Regions from separate parts of the Pantoea deleyi genome, predicted to be linked through region 3. Evidence: predicted binding sites of a transcription regulator. Region 3 holds the regulator's gene; each other region holds the start of a gene.
What was found. The regulator CRP, encoded in region 3, controls carbon source genes, mostly activating them, when cyclic AMP is high. The targets are predictions, from matches to a motif close to ATGTGANNNNNNTCACAT.
Positions count from the first base shown of each region.

Region 1: a site for CRP is predicted at 1,847-1,864, ahead of J1C59_RS17520 (YjcB family protein). Genes of this name have one in related genera too.
Region 2: a site for CRP is predicted at 2,042-2,059, ahead of garD (galactarate dehydratase). Genes of this name have one in related genera too.
Region 4: a site for CRP is predicted at 1,926-1,943, ahead of yrbN (protein YrbN). Genes of this name have one in related genera too.

Region 1 is NZ_CP071405.1:3,723,837-3,728,050, forward strand. Features, by position in the region: gene J1C59_RS17505 (glutathione S-transferase family protein) at 10-675, opposite strand; gene soxR (redox-sensitive transcriptional activator SoxR) at 715-1,200, opposite strand; gene soxS (superoxide response transcriptional regulator SoxS) at 1,302-1,727, shown strand; gene J1C59_RS17520 (YjcB family protein) at 1,970-2,251, shown strand; gene J1C59_RS17525 (ATP-grasp fold amidoligase family protein) at 2,306-3,256, opposite strand; gene J1C59_RS17530 (oligosaccharide flippase family protein) at 3,265-4,214, opposite strand, start outside.
Region 2 is NZ_CP071405.1:855,490-859,703, reverse strand. Features, by position in the region: gene J1C59_RS04180 (enolase C-terminal domain-like protein) at 1-300, opposite strand, end outside; gene J1C59_RS04175 (MFS transporter) at 297-1,658, opposite strand; gene garD (galactarate dehydratase) at 2,230-3,789, shown strand; gene J1C59_RS04165 (flavodoxin) at 3,853-4,214, opposite strand, start outside.
Region 3 is NZ_CP071405.1:417,831-422,044, forward strand. Features, by position in the region: gene J1C59_RS01905 (YccS/YhfK family putative transporter) at 1-1,147, opposite strand, end outside; gene crp (cAMP-activated global transcriptional regulator CRP) at 1,205-1,837, opposite strand; gene J1C59_RS01915 (OsmC family protein) at 2,142-2,546, shown strand; gene J1C59_RS01920 (phosphoribulokinase) at 2,923-3,792, opposite strand; gene J1C59_RS01925 (YheU family protein) at 3,854-4,072, opposite strand; gene J1C59_RS01930 (hydrolase) at 4,077-4,214, opposite strand, start outside.
Region 4 is NZ_CP071405.1:3,486,154-3,490,367, reverse strand. Features, by position in the region: gene pnp (polyribonucleotide nucleotidyltransferase) at 1-830, shown strand, start outside; gene nlpI (lipoprotein NlpI) at 960-1,844, shown strand; gene yrbN (protein YrbN) at 1,950-2,006, shown strand; gene J1C59_RS16365 (DEAD/DEAH family ATP-dependent RNA helicase) at 2,023-3,915, shown strand; gene J1C59_RS16360 (SDR family NAD(P)-dependent oxidoreductase) at 3,971-4,214, opposite strand, start outside.

The DNA.
Region 1 (4,214 bases), 680 kb from region 3:
GACGCGCGGTCAGCCCGGCAGCGAAAGCTCGCCGCCCTGCGCAATCGCACGCTGCCAGGCAGCACGCTGCTGCACGGTGTTCAGCCACGTCTGGGTGGCGGGCATCTGATCGAGTCCGGCGCGCTGGGCCAGCGCCAGCAGCGGGAAGCTCATCTGGATATCCGCAATGGTGAGATGCGGGCCGGCAAACCAGGGATGGTTCGCCAGATGCTGTTCGATCATCGCCATATGCGGCTTAAGCTGTTTATCCAGAAACGCCTTCTGCACCCCTTTACCAAAGGCCGCGCCTACCGGCCGCAGCAGCCAGGGCACCGGCTTTTTCCCCATCTGCCCGAAGATTAATTTCATCACCAGCAGCGGCATCAGGGAGCCTTCGGCATAGTGCAGCCAGTAGCGGCACTGCAACCGCGACGCCTCATCATTCACCTTCAGCCGGAACGTCTGGTCATATTTCTCTTCAAGGTATTCGAGAATGGCACCGGATTCGGCGACTACCTGATTACCATCGGTAATGACCGGCGATTTCCCCAGCGGATGAATTTTTTTCAGCGCCGCCGGGGCCAGCATGCTCGGCTCGCGCTGATAGCGTTTGATCTGATAAGGCACTTCAAGCTCTTCCAGCAGCCACAGCACCCGATGTGAGCGCGACTTCTCAAGATGGTGAACGGTGATCATCGTGATTCCCTGTGTGTTGACCTCCCCACAGTATAGACGTCACTCACCTTCCGGATGTCGGTCATCCTGTTCGGGATCGAGCAGCACGGCCCCGGAACCCTGCTGGCCCAGCCGGTCGCCAGGGTTGCGCAGCGGGCAGTCGCGCATCGACAGACAGCCGCAGCCGATGCAGCCATCCAGATCGTTGCGCAGGCGGGTCAGGGTTTCGATCCGCTTGTCCAGCTCTTCGCGCCAGTGCTGCGTCAGCGCATCCCACTCCGGCGTCGACATGCGCTTGTTGGCCGGAATGTGGTCCAGACTCTCGCTGACCGTCGCCAGCGGAATACCGATGCGCTGCGCAATCTTGATAATCGCAACGCGGCGCAGGACGTCACGACTGTATCGCCGCTGATTACCGCTGTTACGGGTGCTGAAGATCAATCCTTTCGATTCGTAGAAGTGCAGCGCAGAGACCGCAACGCCGCTGCGGCGCGCCACTTCACCCGGCGTTAAGACCGGTTTTGGATAGTTGCGTTCTTTTTTCATCTCAGCCTTTACCTCAAGTTAACTTGAGGAATTATACTTCTTCTCCATCTGAACGACTAAACTTCCGTTACCTCTTTATTACACACCAGAAGGATGAGGCCATCATGCAAGAAGAGATCATTCATTCCCTGACGCACTGGATTGACCAGAACCTTGATAAGAGCCTGTCGATTGACGAAGTGGCCGCGAAGTCAGGCTATTCGAAATGGCACCTGCAGCGTATGTTCCGTTCCGTAACGAAACAGACGCTGGGTGGCTATATTCGTGAACGCCGTCTGACGCTGGCCGCAGAAGCGCTGTCGCAGACGCAGCGCCCGGTTTTCGATATCGCGATGCAATATGGTTATGACTCGCAGCAGACCTTCTCCCGGGTGTTTCGTCGTCAGTTTTCGCAGACGCCGACGGCCTACCGTCACACCATGCGTCGTCAGGCCATTCAGCGCCCTCGCCTGCTGAGTTTTGGCTGCAACGACACGCTGAACAGCTTTACCCAGCGCACCACCGGCGAGTGCTGCCCGGTCCGCTGATTTCCGGATGCGCCTGCCCGGGCGCATCCCTCTGATTTCTCCCGTTTATCCCGCCGCTGTTCATTTCCTGCCCGCGCAATGAGTCAAATTTTGTTCAAAATTTAAAATCGGGTGATATAATGTGACCCAAGTCACACTTTGAACCTGGTTTGACGGCGCAAAAGTCTTTCCTGACACGCTTTTCCGCCGCCGGTGATGTCCGCAGATTGTCAGGGATACTTACTGATATTGAGGTCCGGCCGATGGCTACGTTAACCGCCAGTTTTCTTGTTATGCGTTGGGAGTTGCTGAGCGCAGTCATGATGTTTTTTGCCAGCACCCTGAAAACCAAACTTCGTCAGGATAGCCGTCACGTGATGGCCTTTATGTGTGGCGGAATTGGTTTAGGCATGACCTGCTGGTTTGTGACCGGACTGATGGGCATTACGCTGAGCATGGATAATGTGCATAACTTCCTGGCCATCTCAAAGCATGCCTTTATCGAGGCGATGAGTCAGGCGCCTGCCGACTGGCCGATGCCCTGATTTCGGCGCATAAAAAACCCCGCGAAGCGGGGTTTTTTATATTGCTGTGTGTGCTTAAATTTTCTTCAACATGGCAGGGATATTAACATCCTGCACTGTCACGCCCGGGCTCTGCGTTCCGCGACGGTCCTGAATCCACATATCTCCCATCATCTGATTTAAACCGCGATCCAATCCGGTCACCAGTCCTGCACCTGGGGTGAAGGTCAGTTCGCCAAAGTAGATCTGTTCGTCATGGATGTACCAGTCCACACGCACATAGTCGAAATCACTGGCCAGTTTCTTGCTCAGTTCCAGCGCATGCTCCAGCGACGGCATGATTGGCGAGACATCCAGACCGGTGTCACGAATCTTGTGATACGCCTCGCTGAGGTTGTTCACATAGAAATTCATCGACAGCAGCGGCTGACAGCGGTTGTAGATCACCTGCAGCACATATTCGAATTTGCCATCGCGCTTGTTGAACATATGGAACTTGTAATCGATCGGCGCGCTTTTGCCATCACCGATGTACTTCTCCACCAGAATGCGTGGCTTGATGTAGCGATAGTGGATCTCACGCGCTTCGTTGGCGAAGTCGGTCTTCAGCCAGCGGTAGCAGTCGTGAATAATCTGCTGCTTGCGCAGCGCGTCCGGCTCTTCCAGCAGAATTTCCACCATGTTGGAGGCGTGGTTCGGCTTAATCACCGTGCCTTTCCAGCAGGGTAAGCTGTTGAGCGTGGTCGGGTCCGTGGTTTCGTGAACCAGCGGGATCAGGTATTCATTACCGATTTTCTCAGCAATGAATTCGCGCACCGAGTATTTATCTGACAGGCGACCGTAGTTCTGGTAGTCACCGAAGATAAACTTACGGTACAGCACCTTCTCGTTGAACACTTTTGGCTGACGCAGATTGGGCAGCTTTCTGAACTTGTGGAAGTAGTAGATGCGGTCCTGATACGCCCAGGGCATCTTCTTGATAAAGTACTGCACACTTCTTCTGAGTTCTTCTTTCAACTTGAGCATATCTGACCTCATTTGTAGGTTTTGTAGTTGAGTGAGGAAACCTGAATCTTTTGAATGACGCCGTTTTTAAAGAAGTAATTCATTACGGTCAGGGACAAAAGCTCTGAAAGGAAAACGCTCCACGCGGCCCCCATGATGCCGTGGCCCTGAATCAACCACCACGAAAGCGGCAGACTGATGACCATAAGGCAGATGATTTTCCTCAGCAGGTAGTTGAATCCTCCCTCTTTAACCATGTAGCGATACGCTACCGTCCCCATTGCCGAAAAGCTGGTCGCTATCGACAGCAACGTAATGAGACTTCCTGACTGTGTGTATTCCGGCCCGTACAACGCAATGATGATCCGCTCGCCGTAAAGCGAAATAACCAGCAACATCAACAGGGAGACAGCCATAACATAGCCATTGAGCCGGGCAGCCAGCTTAATGGCGACCTCGCCGCGCTCCCTGAAAATTTCAGTGAAGCAGGAGGTGATAAGCGCCACCGGGATAAAAATCCAGGAGGCGGAAATGGTATTCGCCGCCGCAAACAGGCCCAGATCGCGCGCAGGTGCGGTGCCGGCCAGGAACATCTGAGCGGCTTTAACCTGCACAGAGATAAAGATGCTGGAGATCGCCAGCGGCAGTCCGGCATACATCAGATAGCGCAGATAGGCGGTGCGCTTCTCGCGCGGCGGCATCTGATCCTGATGCTCCTGATAGAAGTTGCGGCGTTTAATCAGGTAAGGCACCAGCGTCACGGCCACGATTGACAGCGTCAGCCAGAGCGGATTCAGACGCAGCCAGGCGATGGTGAAGCTGATGGCGAAACTCAGCAGCATCCCCACGGCGTTGGCGATCGTGTTCAGGCGCGAGGCAAGCCGGGCGTTGTTATAGACGCTGAAGGTGTCCTGGGTAACAAACACCGAGGCCACAAATGAGGCCAGTGCAAATGCCAGGAAGTTTTCCTGCATGTTGT
Region 2 (4,214 bases), 440 kb from region 3:
GTTGCCAAAGGTGGTGAAATCAGCCGACTGGTTGCCCTGATGGACCTGCTGCACCAGACGATTCATCCGGGCGATCTGCTGACCTTTTACCTGCGGAATGGCCGCGACCAGCGTCTGATAGATGGTGTCGCCGCCGGGCGCTTCACCGACGCCGGTGTGTCCGGCGCTATCGGTGAGCACCACCAGGTTACGGGTGAAGCAGGCGTTGTGCGCGCCGCCAATGTTAAGCAGCATGCTGTCGTAGCCCGCGACCGGAATGACCTGCATCGCCGTGATTACCGGTGAGCTTTGTGTGTTCATGAGGCGTCCTTACCGGTCCAGGGTTTCAGTTCGACACGCCTGATGTCACCGGCGATCACCAGGAAGCTGAATGCGGCGACAAAGGCATGGATGCCGACGTAGAGCAGCGCCCCTTCAAAGGATCCGCTGGTGGCAATGATGTAGCCGATGGCGATAGGCGTCACGATGCCGGAGAAGTTACCGAACATGTTGAACAGACCGCCGCTCAGGCCGCTGATCTCTTTCGGTGCCGTATCCGCCATCACCGCCCAGCCCAGCGCGCCAATGCCTTTGCCGAAGAACGCCAGCGCCATAAAGAACACCACCATCCATTCGGTGTCGGTGTAGTTACACATCACCATCGAAATAGAGAGCAGCATGCCCAGCACAATAGGGGTTTTCCGCGCGATATTCAGCGAACCGGTTTTGCGCATCAGCCAGTCGGAGATCACCCCGCCCAGCACGCCGCCGAGGAAGCCACACACCGCCGGAACCGAGGCAACGAAGCCCGCTTTCAGGATCGACATGCCGCGCGCCTGCACCAGATAGACCGGGAACCAAGTGATAAAAAAGTAGGTTAAGGCGTTAACACAATACTGACCGAGGTAGATCCCCAGCATCATGCGGGAAGTGAGCAGCTGCTTGATCTGAAACCACTTCTCACTCCAGCTTATTTTGCGGGTCTCTTTTCTGGCGTCCATGTTGATCAGCGCACCGCCCTGCTCCATGTACGCCAGTTCGGCTTTATTGACGCCGGGATGGTCATTAGGATCGTGGATCACCTTCAGCCAGATGAAACTGAGGATGATGCCCAGCCCGCCCATAAACCAGAACACATGCGCCCAGCCCACTTCGGAGACCAGCCAGCCCATGATGGGCGCGAAGATCACAGTGGCGAAGTACTGTGCCGAGTTGAAGATCGCCACGGCCGTGCCACGCTCCTGCGCCGGGAACCAGGCCGCCACGATGCGGCTGTTGCCGGGGAAGGAGGGCGCTTCGGCCAGACCGACCAGGAAACGCAGAATGAACAGCGACATGACGATGCCAAAGCCGCTGAAGATATCGACGAAGCCCTGCAGCAGGGTGAACAGCGACCAGGTGAAGATGCTCCAGAAATAGACCCGTTTCGATCCGAAGCGGTCGAGCAGCCAGCCGCCCGGGATCTGACCGATCACATAAGCCCATGAGAAGGCAGAGAAGATATAGCCGAGTCCGACTGAATCCAGGCCGATATCTTTAGACATCGCCGAACCGGCAATGGAAATGGTGGCGCGGTCACCGTAGTTGAATGAGGTGACGATAAACAACATCACCACAATCCAGTAACGGGCGTTGGTGCGTTTCTGCACCGTTTCCGCGGTCTGGCTGAAACTATTCATGATGCACTCCTGAAATATAGCGTGAGCTACATTCGCTCTGACTGCATACACATCGCGTTGGGTATCAGAGAGAAGTTGGGTTAAACACGGCGATTTTTTGTTCTGGCAAACCTTTATTTATTCACCCGGCGTCTGGCGAATGCGGCGATTCAGGCGCCCTGTCGCCTTTTCCGGATGAGTAATACGTCGTGACAGATAACCTGACTTTGGCTAACGGGACTCAGTATAGGAACAGCCTGCGGCCAGCACATTGGCGCATTGCCCTGGAATAACGAAGGTGTGGAAGGGATTCTCTTGCGGATGCACAAAAGCCTGCGGGATGGCTCACGAAAGTGCGTTTTTCATCGTCGATCAGCGCCTCTGGTAACGCTTTCCCCCGCTGTTTGTGAGGGTCTTCACTTGCTTTTGGATAACCGACCCAAAACCAGGGAATGAATCTCCTGAATGGTGGACATTTGCACAATGCGCGCTCCGGCGCTGCTCCTTATACTGAAGCTGGCAAACCCCGTGTGACAGGTCAAATCATTACAGCGTGCCGCATCACGCCGGCACGACAGAGGTAAGGTAAGCGATGAATCCTAAAACAGATGAACGACCGCTCTATATCAAAGTCCATGAGCACGACAACGTGGCCATTGTGGTAAACAGCCTGGGTCTGCCCGCCGGAACCCGGTTTGCTGACGGGCTGACGCTGACGGAGCATGTGCCACAGGGTCACAAGGTAGCGCTGAGTGCAATCCGCCAGGGCGAGGCGATCCTGCGTTATGGCGAAGTGATTGGCTATGCGCTGCGGGATATCGCTCAGGGGAGCTGGATTGATGAGTCGCTGGTCGCGCTGCCGGATGCCCCGCCGCTGGCCAGCCTGCCGCTGGCCACACAGGTGCCGCCTGCCCTGCCGCCGCTGGAGGGCTATACCTTCGAGGGCTACCGCAATGCGGATGGCAGCGTCGGCACGCGCAATCTGCTCGGCATAACCACCAGCGTGCACTGCGTGGCGGGCGTGGTCGATCATGTCGTACAGATTATTGAGCGGGAGCTGCTGCCGCGTTATCCCAACGTAGATGGCGTGGTCGCCCTGAATCACCTCTATGGCTGCGGCGTCGCAATCAACGCGCCCGCGGCGGTGGTGCCGATTCGCACTATTCATAACCTGGCGCTGAACGCCAATTTCGGCGGCGAAGTGATGGTCGTCGGCCTGGGCTGTGAGAAGTTACAGCCGGAGCGTCTGCTGACCGGCACCGCTGACGTGCAGGCGATCTCACTGGACGACAGCGACATCGTGCGTCTGCAGGATGAAAAGCTGGTGGGTTTCGGTGCGATGGTACAGGAGATCCTGCAGGTCGCGGAGCGGCATCTTCAGCGGCTGAATCAGCGCCAGCGCGAAACCTGCCCCGCGGCCGAGCTGATTGTCGGCATGCAGTGTGGCGGCAGCGATGCGTTCTCCGGCGTGACGGCCAACCCGGCAGTGGGCTTTGCCTCCGATCTGCTGGTGCGCTGTGGCGCAACGGTGATGTTCTCGGAAGTGACCGAGGTTCGCGATGCGATTCATCTGCTGACGCCGCGGGTAATCAATCAGGAGGTCGGTAAGCGCTTGCTGGAGGAGATGGCCTGGTATGATGACTATCTCGACCAGGGACAGACCGATCGCAGTGCGAACCCGTCGCCAGGCAATAAAAAGGGCGGACTCGCCAACGTGGTGGAAAAGGCGCTTGGCTCTATTGCCAAGTCGGGCCGCAGCGCCATTGTCGAAGTGCTCTCACCCGGCCAGCGCCCCACGCGACGCGGCCTGATCTATGCGGCGACCCCCGCCAGCGATTTTGTCTGCGGTACGCAGCAGCTGGCCTCCGGCATTACCCTGCAGGTCTTTACCACGGGCCGCGGAACGCCCTATGGCCTGGCGGCGATCCCGGTGATTAAGATGGCGACACGAAATGCGCTGGCTGAGCGCTGGCACGATCTGATGGATATCAATGCCGGGACGATCGCCACCGGCGAAGAGAGTATTGAACAGGTGGGCTGGCGACTGTTTGAACTGATTCTGGATATCGCCAGCGGCCGCAAGCAGACCTGGTCCGATCGCTGGGGGATCCGTAATCAGCTGGCGGTATTTAATCCGGCGCCGGTCACCTGATCGTGCGGCGCCCGGGCCGGGCTTATCTGCGGACGGCCAGCCGCGATAAGCCTGGCGGCGGCGTCAGAGCTGTGCCCCCCAGGCCTCAACCCAGGGCGAGGTGACCACTTCCGGCTCCGGATTTTCCGTGGCATCCACCAGCAGCGTCTCGCCAACCCGCTGTGCGCCCTGCTCCTGCAGCAGCGCATCGAAGGCTTTGCCCGCGCCACAAAAATGCTCATAGCTGCTGTCACCCAGCGCAATTACGCCATAGCGCAGCGCAGGCTGATGTCCCAGCTTATCTTTAATCGCGTGGAACAGACCGGAAAGGGTGTCGGGAAAATCGCCCTGACCGGTGGTCGAGGTGATGATCAACGCCACATCGTGACTAAACGCCTGCCAGTCGGCCAGCGTCGCATCCTCAAACAGGGTCACGCTGTGTCCCT
Region 3 (4,214 bases):
ACAGCGCCAGCGCGCTGCCCAGCATCAGCATGACCGCAAAGCGTCCGGCGGTACGCAGCGACGAGGAGCGCAGCGAGAGATAGCTGCGCAGGGCGGGCAGCAGCGGCAGACGACGCTGGCGATCGGCCATCAGGTCGCGCTGATAGAGCGGTTTCTGCGTGCGCAGGACCCGGGCAATCCGGTTGAAGTGATAGAGGCAGAAGTGCCCCACCGGATTGTCGGGATGCTGCCAGGTGATTTTCTCCAGCGCGCCGAGCTGTTTATCCATCGCGAAGCGCTCGGGTAACCGGTGATAGAGGATGTTATCCGCCAGCACCCGCAGCCGGGCCGAGATGGTTTTGGCATTCCAGCGGATCACCGCTTCGGCATGGCTCTGCTCGACCAGCTTCTGCACCTCTTCCGGCCGATGCAGGCTGACCGAGATATGCTCCTGCAGATCCAGCGCCACCTGAAAGGCGCGCGTCAGCCGCTTGTGGCTGTGGTCGCGGCTGGCCGACAGCATGTGCATCTGCTGATAACAGGTGTTGATCAGATCGACCACCTTCTGCTGACGAGCCAGCAGCGGCGGCAGGGCCTTCTCCGGATCGGTCAGCTGCGTCAGCAGGGTATATTTGGCGTCGCAGTAGTTGGCCAGCTCGCGGTAGATCAGGCTCAGGCTCTCGCGCATCGGCTGCTCTTTCCAGAGCCAGAACCAGAACCAGTTAAACAGCCCGTACCAGAGCGTACCGCCGATATAGAGCAGCGGCGGAACATAGATCGGCATGCGCCCGATCAGGCTCAGGGTAAAGATGGCGGCGATAAGGGTGCCGGGCAGCAGGCGGCCATGCAGCGGGCTGATCTCCCCGGTTACGCCGAGCAGCAGCGGCATAATAAACAGGATCAGCGGCAGCGGCACCGCCTGCAGGGTGAGCCACTGGATCAGGAAGCTGCCGAGGGCAAACAGGCTGCCACCGACGATCAGGCGTTTGAAGAAGCGTTTATGCGGCGTATCCAGACCGGCGATGTTGCAGCAGGCGGGCACCAGTGAGAAGAGCAGACCCTTTTGCAGGTCGCCAGCCAGCCAGCCCAGCGCCACCGGCAGGCAGAGCACCAGCGTTTGCCGCAGGGCGTAGTTCACTTCAGGATGGTAGATTATTCGACGCCACATCGGCTCAGCACAAACAATAACGGCGTGATGTTGCCATCACGCCGTGGGTGACAGGAATCAGCGGGTGCCGTAAACGACGATGGTTTTGCCGTGTGCAGAGATCAGGTTCTGATCTTCCAGCATCTTCAGAATACGGCCCACGGTTTCACGTGAACACCCTACAATCTGGCCAATTTCCTGACGCGTAATTTTAATTTGCATGCCGTCGGGATGCGTCATGGCATCTGGCTGTTTCGCCAGGTTAAGCAGGGTCTGTGCAATGCGTCCGGTAACGTCGAGGAAAGCGAGGTTACCCACTTTTTCGGACGTGACCTGCAGGCGACGCGCCATCTGCGACGAGAGTCGCATCAGGATGTCAGGGTTCACCTGGATCAGCTGACGGAATTTCTTATACGAAATCTCTGCCACTTCACACGCGCTTTTCGCACGTACCCAGGCGCTGCGCTCCTGGCCTTCTTCGAACAGGCCAAGCTCACCAATAAAATCACCCTGATTCAGGTAGGAAAGAATCATCTCTTTGCCTTCTTCATCTTTAATCAGAACCGCGACGGAACCTTTCACGATGTAGTAAAGCGTTTCTGCTTTTTCACCTTGATGAATCAGCGTACTTTTGGATGGATACTTGTGAATATGGCAATGGGACAGGAACCATTCGAGTGTAGGGTCTGTTTGCGGTTTGCCGAGAACCATTCGCTATTATCCTCTGTTGTAATCGTGCCCAAAATACAGGGGGCAGTTTTCCCTGTCAGGCGGTGAAAGCTTCAAGCGTTTTCCATTTCAGGAAATTATTCGGGCCGCATCAGGCGCAGTGCGCATCATTCTTCCCGGCTTCGTCATCGGGTGACGAAAAATATTTTCAGCACTGTTTGTAGCACAGCTTTAGCCGACTGTCTTCTGTTGTCTCGCTTCAGCTACGGGCGGATTTCTCCGGATTGCTGTTTACCAGGGGAAAGCGTACTCTGGCGGCAAAACAGTGTATTCCGGAGCAAAAAACATGCAGGCAAGAGTGAAGTGGGTAGAAGGGCTGACATTCCTCGGAGAATCCTCATCCGGCCATCAGATCCTGATGGATGGTAATTCAGGGGATAAAGCGCCCAGCCCAATGGAGATGGTGCTGATGGCGGCGGGCGGATGCAGCGCGATCGATGTGGTCTCAATTCTGCAAAAAGGCCGCAACGATGTGGCTGATTGTGAAGTAAAACTGACCTCAGAACGTCGTGAAGAGGCGCCGCGAATCTTTACGCACATCAACCTGCATTTTATCGTCAGTGGCAAAGCGCTCCAGGATAAAGCGGTCTCACGCGCGGTGGATCTTTCGGCGGAAAAATATTGCTCGGTCGCCATCATGCTGGGCAAAGGCGTGACGATCACGCACAGCTACGAAGTGATCGCGCTGTAACCGTCATCGGTGTTTGAGGTTGCCGGTAGTCTGTTGTCAGACCTTAGCATCGCAGAGAGTCTGCGTTGAGACAGTGATGGCGCAGCGAAGCGGGTCAGATCGGTAAAGCCGCAACGTCCGCCCTTTATGGCATGCTCTGCCCGCGCCCTCCTGGCGCGGGACACTTTCCGCTTCTGACGCTCTTCCCTGCCTGCTGAACTTTTCTGTTACGGCCAGATGCTTTCTGCCCGCGGTTGTCTATCGCGGCCTGACTGAAACCGGATGCGGCTACCGGACGTCTGCTTCCTGAAGCCTGCTCAGCGAGTTAAGCTTATCCGCTGCGATAACATTGCCTGCTCTGGTTTTTAAACCGTCTGAAGAGCGCTTTCCTGGCCCCTTACTCTATCCGTTTGCCTTCCATCAGCCGTTTCACCAGCGGGCCCATAATGAGCTCCATCGCCAGACCCATTTTGCCGCCCGGCACCACCAGCGTATTGATGTGCGAGATAAAGGAGCCCTGCAACATCGCCAGCAGATAGGGGAAGTCGATATCTTCCAGCGCCTGAAAGTGAATCACGACAAAACTCTCATCCAGCGACGGGATGGCACGGGCGGCGAACGGGTTGGAGGTGTCCACGGTCGGGACGCGCTGGAAGTTGATATGGGTGCGGGAGAACTGGGGCGTAATGAAGTTAATGTAATCCTCCATCGACCGGACCACCGAGTCCATCACCGCCTCACGGGAATGGCCGCGCTCGCCGGTATCGCGCACCAGCTTCTGGATCCACTCAAGGTTAACAATCGGCACCACGCCAACCAGCAGATCGACCTGCTCCGCCACGTTGTGCTGCGCCGTCACCACGCCGCCGTGCAGCCCCTCATAGAAAAGAATATCGGTGTTCTGCGGCAGCGGCTGCCACGGCGTAAAGGTACCCGGTACCTGATTCCACGGCACCGCCTCATCGTAGGTGTGCAGATATTTGCGCGACTGCCCCTGTCCGCTATAGCCATACTCTTTAAAGCTCTGCTCCAGCAGGCCAAAGTCATTGGCTTCGGGGCCGAAGTAGCTGACGTGACGTCCTAAATCGCGCGCCTTACGAATCGCCATATCCATCTCAGGACGGGTAAAACGGTGAAAACTGTCGCCTTCCAGCTCCGCCGCACGAAGATCAAGCTGCTGAAAGATTTTGCGAAACGCGAGGCTGGTGGTGGTGGTTCCTGCACCGCTGGAACCGGTCACCGCGATAATAGGATGACGTGCAGACATAGAGAAGCTCCCTGTGAGATCGGGTAACAGGCATTGTTAGCATGAAATGGCAGCAGGCGCATCAGCCATGAAAGGCGTTGCGCGGCATAATATTGACCGATTCATGCAGTTCCGACCACACCAGTACCACTTCACCGCTTTCCAGCTGGCGTCGTACATCCGCCACTTTGTCCAGCAGGCTGCGCTCCTGCTCGCCGTAGTCTGTGCCTTCGCGCAGCACAAAGGTTTCAATCAGGTTTTCAAGGGTCTCAGGCGAGACCTGTTGCCAGGGAATAATCACGAGATCAGTTATCCAGAAAAGGGGCGATCCACTGAGGGATGCGCTGTTCCAGCCACATTTCAGGCTGGCGTAATGTGCCGCCGACAAAACCTACGTGGCCGCCGTGTGATGTCAGTTGATACGTAATAGTGGCAGATAATTG
Region 4 (4,214 bases), 920 kb from region 3:
GCTCCTCTTCAATGGCCTCTGTCTGCGGTGCCTCTCTGGCGCTGATGGATGCGGGTGTGCCAATCAAAGCCGCCGTTGCGGGTATCGCAATGGGCCTGGTGAAAGAAGATGAGAAGTTTGTTGTTCTGTCAGACATCCTGGGCGACGAAGATCACCTGGGCGACATGGACTTCAAAGTAGCCGGTAGCCGTGAAGGTATCACCGCGCTGCAGATGGATATCAAAATCGAAGGCATCACGCGTGAAATCATGCAGGAAGCGCTGAACCAGGCCAAGGGTGCGCGTCTGCACATTCTGGGCGTCATGGAACAGGCTATCAGCACGCCACGCACTGAGATTTCTGAATTTGCGCCACGCATCTACACCATCAAAATCAGCTCTGACAAGATCAAAGATGTGATCGGTAAAGGCGGCTCAGTGATTCGTGCACTGACCGAAGAGACCGGCACAACGATCGAAATCGAAGATGACGGTACCGTGAAAATCGCTGCGACCGACGGTCTGAAAGCGAAAGAAGCGATTCGTCGTATCGAAGAGATTACGGCTGAGATCGAAGTTGGCCGCATCTATAGTGGTAAAGTGACCCGTATCGTTGACTTCGGTGCCTTCGTGGCTATCGGCGGCGGTAAAGAAGGTCTGGTTCACATTTCACAAATCGCGGATAAGCGCGTTGAGAAAGTGACCGACTACCTGCAGATGGGTCAGGAAGTACCGGTGAAGGTGATGGAAGTTGACCGCCAGGGCCGCGTACGTCTGAGCATCAAAGAAGCGACAGAATCTAAGCCGCAGACTGAAGACGCTGCAGCGGTGACCACGCCTGACGCGGAATAAATCGTTGCTGATTTGCCCCTCTCTGCCTGGCAGAGAGGGGCGTTTGTATCATCGCGAGGGCGGGAATCCTTGTGCAGGGCAGGCGGATGACAGGATGGTTATCCCAATGTTTGTATTCGGGAGTGGGAAATGAAGCCTTTTCTGCGCTGGTGTTTTGTTGCGACAGCTCTGACGCTGGCAGGATGCAGCAACTCCAATTGGCGTAAGAACGAAGTTCTTGCAGTGCCGTTACAGCCCACACTGCAGCAGGAAGTGATACTGGCGCGCATGGAACAAATTCTTGCCAGTCGCGCTCTCACCGATGATGAACGCGCACAGCTGTTATATGAGCGCGGAGTGTTGTATGATAGTTTAGGTCTGCGGGCACTAGCGCGGAACGATTTTTCGCAAGCGCTGTCTATCAGACCAGATATGCCCGAAGTGTTTAACTATTTAGGCATATACTTAACGCAGGCGGGCAACTTTGATGCCGCCTATGAAGCGTTCGATTCTGTACTTGAGCTTGAACCAACTTACAACTATGCGCATTTAAATCGTGGTATCGCCCTCTATTACGGTGGTCGATACAAGTTAGCGCAAGATGATCTGCTGGCGTTTTATCAAGACGATCCTAACGATCCTTTCCGCAGTCTGTGGCTCTATCTCGTTGAACGTGAGATGGATGCTGACAAGGCAAAAGTCGCGCTAAAACAGCGTTACGACAAAGCGGTCAGAGACCAATGGGGATGGAATATTGTCGAGTTCTACCTTGGAGATATCAACGAGAAAGCGTTGATGGAAAGTCTCAAGGCGGACGCAACGGATAACACCTCGCTCGCTGAACATCTCAGTGAAACCAACTTCTATTTAGGTAAGTACTACCTAAGTCTGGGGGAGAAGGACGACGCGAAAGCGTTGTTCAAACTGGCGGTGGCCAACAACGTCAATAACTTTGTTGAACACCGATACGCATTGTTGGAACTGGCGCAACTCGGCCAGGCACAAGACGATTTATCAGAATCTGACCAGCAATAGCTGACGAACTTAATTTGCCTGTAAAACCCGTTAAGTCATCATCTTAAAGGATGAGGGCTTTTCTGTTCGTCAAAACTTCTAATTTGAGCCGGTTCACACTTTTTGATGAAAATGACTGAAAGTTTTCACGACGAGTTATGTAGACTGGCCGCCGCAATCTAAGAGGCACGTGTACTACATGACTGATATTCAAACCACTTTTGCTGACCTTGGCCTGAACGCCGACATCCTTGAATCACTGAATGGCATGGGCTACGTCAAGCCCTCCCCAATCCAGGCTGAGTGTATTCCTCACCTGCTGGCGGGCCGTGACGTGTTAGGCATGGCGCAGACCGGGAGTGGTAAAACTGCGGCGTTCTCTCTGCCGCTGTTAAACAACATTGACCCTGCTGTTAAAGCACCTCAGATCCTGGTGCTGGCACCTACCCGCGAACTGGCGGTACAGGTTGCTGAAGCAGTCACTGAATTCTCTAAACACATGCGCGGCCTGAACGTGGTTGCCCTGTACGGCGGCCAGCGTTATGACGTGCAGCTGCGCGCACTGCGTCAGGGACCACAGGTTGTTGTGGGTACCCCTGGCCGTCTGCTTGACCACCTGAAACGTGGCACGTTAGATCTCTCTAACCTGCGCGGCCTGGTGCTGGACGAAGCCGACGAAATGCTGCGTATGGGCTTCATCGAAGACGTTGAAACCATCATGGCGCAGATCCCGGAAGGTCATCAGACCGCACTGTTCTCTGCCACCATGCCGGAAGCGATTCGTCGCATCACTAAACGCTTCATGAAAGATCCACAGGAAGTGCGTATTCAGTCAAGCCTGACCACGCGCCCTGACATCAGCCAGAGCTACTGGACCGCTTACGGTCGTAAAACAGATGCACTGGTTCGCTTCCTGGAAGCGGAAGATTTCGATGCGGCCATCATCTTCGTGCGTACTAAAAACGCCACGCTGGAAGTGGCCGAAGCCCTGGAGCGTAGCGGCTATAACAGCGCGGCTCTGAACGGTGACATGAACCAGGCACTGCGTGAGCAGACGCTGGAGCGCCTGAAAGATGGTCGTCTGGACATCCTGATTGCAACCGACGTTGCGGCCCGTGGCCTGGACGTTGAGCGCATCAGCCTGGTTGTGAACTACGACATCCCGATGGATGCAGAATCTTACGTTCACCGTATCGGCCGTACCGGTCGTGCCGGTCGTGCTGGCCGCGCGCTGCTGTTCGTTGAGAACCGCGAGCGTCGTCTGCTGCGCAACATCGAACGTACGATGAAGCTGACGATCCCTGAAGTAGAACTGCCTAACGCAGAACTGCTGGGTCAGCGCCGTCTGGCCAAGTTCGCCGCGAAAGTCCAGCAGCAGCTGGAGAGCAGCGATCTGGATCAGTACCGTGCTCTGCTGACCAAGATGCAGCCAGAAGATGAGCTGGATCTGGAAACCCTGGCAGCCGCACTGCTGAAGATGGCACAGGGCGAACGTCCGCTGATTCTGCCACCAGAAGCACCACGTCCGCCACGTCGCGAATACCGCGATCGTGATGACCGTGATGGCCGTCGTGACAGCCGTGAAGCGCGTTCTCCGCGTGATAGCCGTGATGGCGACCGTCCACGTCGCGAACGTCGTGACGTTGGCGAGATGCAGCTGTACCGCATCGAAGTGGGTCGCGATGATGGTGTTGAAGTACGTCACATCGTCGGCGCTATCGCTAACGAAGGCGACATCAGCAGCCGTTACATCGGTAACATCAAGCTGTTTGGCAACCACTCGACTATCGAGCTGCCGAAAGGCATGCCAGGCGATGTGCTGCAGCACTTCACCCGTACGCGTATTCTGAACAAGCCGATGAATATGCAGCTGCTGGGTGATGCACAGCCAAACGAAGGCCGTGGTGACCGTCGTCCTGCGGGCGGTGATCGTCGCAACGGTCCAGGCGCTGGTAACCGTGAAGGTGGTCGTCGCTTCTCTTCTGAGCGCCGTGAAGGTGGTCGTGAAGGCGGACGCAGCTTCAACCGTGAAGGTGGCCGCGGCCCACGTCGTGAAGATGGCGCAGCCGCTCCACGTCGTCGCGATGCATAACGCCATCCTGTCGTAATAAAAAGGGAAGCCACTGGCTTCCCTTTTTTTATGCCTGTCAGGCCCCGCCGCTGATTGTCACGCGATCGCCGCTGACCCAGGCGGACTCTTCCGACGCCAGAAACAGCGCAACCTGCGCCACATCCTCCGGCAGGCCAAATCGCCCCAGCGGCGTTGCAGCCAGCAGCTGCGCCTTCAGCTGTGGACTCATTCTCTTCGCAGCCAGTAAACCCTCTGTGAGTATCATCCCCGGCGCCAGCGCGTTCACCCGGATATGCCGGGGGCCCAGTTCGCGCGCCAGC